3 regions of the Vibrio rumoiensis genome follow, and region 1 is predicted to be linked to each of the others. Evidence: predicted binding sites of a transcription regulator. Region 1 holds the regulator's gene; each other region holds the start of a gene.

What was found. Region 1 encodes MetJ, which represses methionine synthesis genes. Its sites were predicted from a motif close to TTAGACNTNTANANGTCTAA; they were not measured.
Region 2: the regulator MetJ is predicted to act here: its motif matches at 944-963, upstream of metA (homoserine O-acetyltransferase MetA).
Region 3: the regulator MetJ is predicted to act here: its motif matches at 1,260-1,279, upstream of metN (methionine ABC transporter ATP-binding protein MetN).

What each region holds. Positions count from the first base shown of each region.
Region 1 is NZ_AP018685.1:238,253-240,528, reverse strand. Features, by position in the region: gene VRUMOI_RS01090 (O-succinylhomoserine (thiol)-lyase) at 1-434, opposite strand, end outside; gene metJ (met regulon transcriptional regulator MetJ) at 758-1,075, shown strand; gene VRUMOI_RS01080 (malic enzyme-like NAD(P)-binding protein) at 1,204-2,276, opposite strand, start outside.
Region 2 is NZ_AP018685.1:572,205-574,480, forward strand. Features, by position in the region: gene sspA (stringent starvation protein SspA) at 1-304, shown strand, start outside; gene sspB (ClpXP protease specificity-enhancing factor) at 306-791, shown strand; gene metA (homoserine O-acetyltransferase MetA) at 977-1,918, shown strand; gene VRUMOI_RS02610 (cation:proton antiporter) at 1,999-2,276, opposite strand, start outside.
Region 3 is NZ_AP018685.1:2,000,650-2,002,925, reverse strand. Features, by position in the region: gene VRUMOI_RS09205 (methionine ABC transporter permease) at 1-104, opposite strand, end outside; gene metN (methionine ABC transporter ATP-binding protein MetN) at 94-1,128, opposite strand; gene gmhB (D-glycero-beta-D-manno-heptose 1,7-bisphosphate 7-phosphatase) at 1,423-1,977, shown strand; gene VRUMOI_RS09190 (EAL domain-containing protein) at 2,038-2,276, opposite strand, start outside.

The DNA of each region.
Region 1 (2,276 bases):
TCTAATAAAATCAATTTAGGCTTTTGAGCAATCGCAGCATCAAATTCAGCTTGGTTTGATTGGTCAACAAACTGAACTTTAAAGTCGCCTTTTTGTGCTCGAGTATTAAATAAGCGATAAGTGCCGCCATAACAGTCATGTGGGGCAACAATCAGATCATCAGGGCCAATAAAGGCTGAAACCCATAAATTGAGTGCTGAAGTACCGCAATTGGTGATCACCGCACCAGCACCTTCTTCAAGTTCAGATAACGCCTGTTCAAGTAAACCACGGTTTGGATTACCTGAGCGAGTATAGTCATACTTAGGCACTTCACCAAAAGCAGGAAAGCCATAATTGGTCGATAAATAAATAGGCGGAACGACCGCGTGAAATTGGCTATCCGATTCAATACCGGTACGAACCGCGACTGTTGCTGGCTTTCTTGAACTCATTGGCGTATTCCTTTCCTTTTGCATTCGCAATCAATATACACAGAGGCTGATACTAAAACCTACTATACCCAAATATAACCAAAGTGCTATTTGCACCAACTCAATTTTAAAAGAGACATTATTTTACCGCTTTTAAAACAAGAGCGATCACATAAATCACCCTGCAATGGTTTATTCTTAAGCTAGACAGAGTGATACTTTATCCCTCACAAATTGAGACGTCAAGACCTCTAGCCATCTAAGTGTCTTTACTTTCGGCAGTAAATGCACCTAAAATTGGCATTCAGCCACTAATTACAGATATTAAATAACGAAGGTGCGTGATGGCAGATTGGAATGGTGAGTACATTAGCCCGTATGCAGAGCATGGAAAAAAGAGTGAACAAGTCAAAAAGATCACAGTTTCTATTCCATTAAAGGTTCTTAAAGTCTTAACCGATGAACGCACTCGCCGCCAAGTCAACAACTTGCGTCATGCGACCAACAGTGAACTACTGTGTGAAGCATTCTTACATGCTTATACTGGCCAACCTTTACCAACAGATGAAGATTTGCGTAAAGATCGACCAGACGATATCCCAACCGAAGTAAAACGCTTAATGACCGAAATGGGCATTGAATTCGAAGCGTTTGATGATTAATACGTTACTCGGATTGTCGTAACTCGTTTTTCGAAAAAGAAAAAATAAAGCCCGCTCAAATCATTTGAGCGGGCTTTATTGTATTCGAGCGACAAGAAGCGAAGCGCCCTAGTATTCGAGTTTATTTTTTACTTATACTGATCCGGCAATTCGATACGTGCGACACCAGACTCAACCGCAGCACGAGCAACCGCACCAGCCACTTCAGACAATAAACGCGGATCCATTGGTTTTGGAATGATGTAATCCGGACCAAATGATAGCGCTTCAACCCCTGCCGCTTTTAATACTTCGGCTGGTACTTCTTGTTTCGCTAATTGACGAATCGCTTCAACTGCCGCCAATTTCATTTCGGTATTAATTTCACTGGCACGAACATCTAATGCGCCACGGAAAATGAATGGGAAACAAATAACGTTATTAACTTGGTTCGGATAATCACTACGACCCGTACCCATGATTAAGTCATTACGGACTTTGATGGCTAACTCTGGCTTGATTTCAGGATCAGGGTTTGAACAAGCAAACACAATCGGCTTATCAGCCATTAACGCAAGCGCTTCTGGTGGTAACAGATTTGGACCAGATACACCTAGGAATAAATCCGCGCCTTCAATCACATCTTCCAAAGTACGCATATCAGTGTTGTTAGCAAACAATTGTTTGTACTCATTCAAGTCATCACGACGTGTATGAATCACGCCTTTACGATCAAGCATGTAGATTTTTTCACGTAATGCGCCACATTTGATCAGTAGCTCCATACAGGCGACTGCCGCAGCACCTGCGCCTAAACAAACAATTTTACACTCAGACAGCTTCTTGCCCTGTAGCTCTATTGCATTCAGCATACCGGCTGCCGTCACAATCGCCGTACCGTGCTGATCATCATGGAAAACAGGCACGTCACAACGCTCAATCAGTTGGCGCTCAATCTCAAAGCAATCTGGCGCTTTAATATCTTCTAGGTTAATGCCACCAAAAGTATCAGCAATATTAGCCACCGTATCAACAAACTCGTCGATAGTACGATGCTTAACCTGAATATCAATAGAATCCAATCCAGCAAAACGTTTAAATAACAGCGCCTTACCTTCCATAACTGGTTTTGAGGCTAATGGACCTAAATTACCTAAACCTAGAATAGCGGTACCATTTGAGATAACGGCAACCGTATTACCTTTAGCAGTATATTTATAAG
Region 2 (2,276 bases), 330 kb from region 1:
TTCACAAGCTGAAAAGATTGTTTCAGGAACACCTGAAGAAGCAGAAGCCGCTCGCATCAAATTACGTAATGATTTACTAACGTTAGCGCCTGTTTTCGCTGAATATGAACACTTTATGAGTGAAGAGTTCAGCCTAATTGATTGCTACTTAGCACCATTACTATGGCGTTTACCTACATTCGGTATTGAATTATCAGGTCCGGGTTCGAAAGAACTTAAGATCTATATGAGCCGCGTATTTGAGCGTGATTCATTCTTAGCCTCTCTAACAGAAGCTGAACGAGAAATGCGTTTGGTTCGCTAGTATGGATATGGACAAAATGACACCAAGACGCCCTTATTTGGTGCGCGCATTTTATGAATGGTTAGTGGATAATGAACTGACGCCTCACTTAGTGGTGGAAGCTACATTACCAGGTGTACGAGTGCCTGTTGAGTTTGTGCAAGATGGTCAAATTATTTTGAATGTTGCGCCACGAGCGGTTGGTAACTTGGAAATCAGTAATGATGCCATTATGTTCAATGCTCGCTTTAGTGGTCGCCCACATTCAGTCATTGTTCCTATGTATGCAGTACAAGCTATCTATGCGCGTGAAAATGGCGCAGGAACCATGTTTGAACCTGAAGATGCTTACACGGTTGAAATGGAAGCAGGCATCAAAGAAGAGCCTGTATCATCCCTATCAAGTGTGGATAGCCCAAGCGATGAAACGCCAGAAGCGTCAGCATCTGATGAGTCTGAAGCCCCAGCGAAACCTAAAGGTCGTCCAAGTTTAACCATCGTTAAATAGTGATAATCACGACATCTTGTTTTCAAAAGCAGCGCTTTCATGCGCTGCTTTTTTTTGCGCTAAACTTAAACTTAGTTAACTAAAATAAGCGGTCTGGCGTCACGGATATTCTTACTCGACATTCACCTTTGTCTTGATATACTTATAGGTGTTTAGACGTCTAGATTGCTTATGGAGAGAGTGCAATGCCAATCAAGATTCCCGATCAGTTACCTGCTTCTGATATTTTACGTCAGGAGAGAATCTTTATTATGTCGGAAACTCGTGCTACCACACAGATGATTCGCCCACTTAAAGTTTTGATCTTAAATTTGATGCCGAAAAAAATTGAGACGGAAACTCAGTTCTTACGTTTACTGTCAAATAGCCCGCTTCAAGTCGATATAGAGCTACTTCGAATTGATGATCGCCCGAGTAAAAATACGCCTACCGAACATTTAAATAATTTTTATCGTCAGTTTGATGTGGTGAAAGATCGAAATTTTGATGGTTTGATCATTACCGGGGCTCCATTAGGTCTCGTTCAATTTGAAGATGTCGCGTATTGGGATCACTTACAGACCATTATGGCGTGGGCGAAAGATCATGTCACCTCGACATTATACGTTTGTTGGGCGGCACAAGCTGGCCTCAAATTGCTATATAACCTGCCAAAACGCACACGAAAAGAAAAGTTATCCGGTGTTTATCGCCATGATGTCGTTAGTGAATTTCATCCAGTAGTAAGAGGCTTTGATGATAGCTTCTTAGCGCCACATTCTCGTTATGCAGATTTTACGGATGAGTATCTTTCTAAGCACACCGATTTAGATATTCTGGCGACCTCTTCGGATGCCGGTGTCTATCTTGCGAGCAGCAAAGATAAGCGACACGTTTTTGTTACCGGGCATCCTGAATATGATTCTCATACTTTACATCATGAGTATATGCGAGATTTAGCTGAAGGGATGGATCCGGCGGTTCCAGTAAATTATTACCCTAATGATAACCCTGATAATCCACCAATTGCGAGCTGGAGAAGTCATGGCCATTTACTCTTTTCCAACTGGTTAAACTATTGTGTGTATCAACAAACACCATACGATTTGGATCATTTCTCAGTAGATAATTTTACGAAAGATGATTAAGCGTTTTATTCAAAATCGTAGCTAATAAAAAAGCAGCATAACCGAAAAGTCATGCTGCTTTTTTTGTGAGGTGATTTGTTTTACACGTCTTTGTTTAACGTCTCTTTTTGTGTTGTTGAGTCTGCTTCAACTTGTGCACGTAATTTATCAGCATCTTCCATTTGTTTTTGGATCACTTTTGCTTTATTGATCATTGGTGTGATCGTCGAGCCTTGAATTAATATCGAGAACACAACCACGGCATAAGTCATCACCATGATGATTTCTTTTACATCAATATTGTCGGCGGTAACAAAGTATTTTCCATGTGGAATAGAAAGTGCCATTGCTAACGCAAGACCGCCACGTAATCCACCCC
Region 3 (2,276 bases), 1.0 Mb from region 1:
AAACCTGCAATGCCGACCATGTAAAGCGTTTCCCAGGTCGCGCCCCAAATGAGGCGAAAAGTGCGATGATCGTAATACCAATCCATGATGTGATCATAAAACATAGCCAAGTACCTCGACTTTTATATTGTGTTCTTTTAAGAAGGTAACAGATTGCTTAACCTGTTCTTTTTCACCAAACAGTTCTGCAACCATCAAGCCAAAGCGAACGCCACCGGCGTAATCAATATCAGAGTTCAAAATACTGACATCGACATTAAACTTGCGAGAGAGTTGACTAATAACCGGCGCATCAATGGTTGAGCCAGTAAATTCAAGGCGCACCAAAGGAATAGAGCCTTCCACTTGAGTGTCTTGCAAGCGCGCTTGGTAATCTTCAGGAATCGATAAATCGAGCGTTGAACGAATAAACTCTTGTGCCAGTTCGGTTTTAGGGTGGGCAAAAATATCGCTCACTAGGCCTTGTTCCACTAATCGGCCACCGCCAATGATCGCCACTTTGTCACAAATGTTTTTCACCACATCCATTTCATGAGTAATGATTAAAATCGTCAAATTAAGCTGCTGATTGATGGTTTTTAGCAATTCTAAAATAGACTTAGTGGTTGCAGGATCGAGCGCGCTAGTCGCTTCATCACACAATAATACTTTTGGTTTCGAGGCTAATGCACGTGCAATCGCAACGCGCTGTTTTTGTCCACCACTTAAATTCGCAGGGTAGGTGTCACGTTTGTCGGCAAGACCCACTAAATCAAGCAGCTCCTCCACTCGCTTTTCAATTTCGCTGGTTGGTGTTTGAGCTAACTCTAAAGGTAGCGCTACATTATCGAAAACGGTTCGAGAAGACAGTAGGTTAAAATGCTGGAAAATCATGCCGATATTGCGGCGCGCTTGACCTAACTCTTTAGAAGAAAGCTTGGTGAGATCTAAGCCATCAACTAAAACCGATCCAGACGTTGGGGCTTCTAGCATATTAACGCAGCGAATAAGGGTACTTTTACCGGCACCTGATGAGCCGATTACACCAAAGATTTCCCCTTGAGGGATATGAAGATTAATGTCTATCAGGGCTGGGATCTTTTTATTGCCTTGATAAAACACTTTATTGACTTGATTAATTTCAATCATTTAACAACCTAATGGGTAATACGTTCCATATATTCTATTTTCAATAACGTATAAGTTTAGTGAAAACACGCATTGTGATTGCGACTTGGTAGATGATGCTATGGTTTTCACCATCTCAAGTCAATAGATATTTTTACGTCTAGACGTCTAAAGTGTTATTTCAGATAAGACCGACTTAATCTAACTTAGCTCGGATTAATCTTAATGAACAACAAAGCAAAGCGTGCAATAATTACGTACTAGAAATTTCAGACTCAAACACGATTAGTTTGAGCTTAAAGAGAGAGTGTAATAGTGTCTAAACCCGCCGTTTTTATCGATCGTGATGGTGTCATTAATGTCGACCATGGTTATGTCAGTAAAGTCGATGACTTTGAATACATCGACGGTGTGTTTGAGGCAACCAAAGCGCTGAAAGATTTAGGTTATTTGCTAGTGTTAGTCACTAATCAGTCTGGCATCGCCCGTGGTTATTATTCAGAGAAAGAATTTTTAACCTTAACCGAGTGGATGGACTGGAATTTCGTTGATCAAGGGGTGGAATTTGATGGTTTTTATTATTGCCCACATCATCCTGACGGTTCGGTAGAAAAATACGCTCAAGTGTGTGATTGTCGTAAGCCTGCTCCTGGGATGTTTATTTCAGCTCAAGAAGAGTTGGATATCGATATGTCACGCTCTGTCATGATTGGTGATAAAGCCGATGATATGAAAGCGGCGATTGCGGCAGGCTTGAAGCACAAAATTTTAGTGCGTACAGGTAAAAAGGTAACGGAAGAGTCTCAGTCTTTAGCCGATGTGGTGTTAGATAGTATTAAAGATGTACCGAAGTACCTTGCTGAGCGATAGGTTTCCTGAAACTTTGTTGTTTGAAAAAAACGCCCAATGATTGACTTCATTGGGCGTTTTTTATTGAGACGAGGTGGTTAATTTTTTCTGATGGTTATTACAGTCGTTATTCGTCGCCAGTTTTACCCACTCTTCGAAAGGTTGCGGTTTAGCGTATAGGAAGCCTTGAGCTTGTTGGCAACCTAAGTCTTTTAATATTTGAGCTTGTCCTTCGGTTTCGACCCCTTCGGAAACCACAGTAACACTCATGTTTTGCGCCATTCCCATGATGATTGCCGCGATGGACGACGGCGCATTTT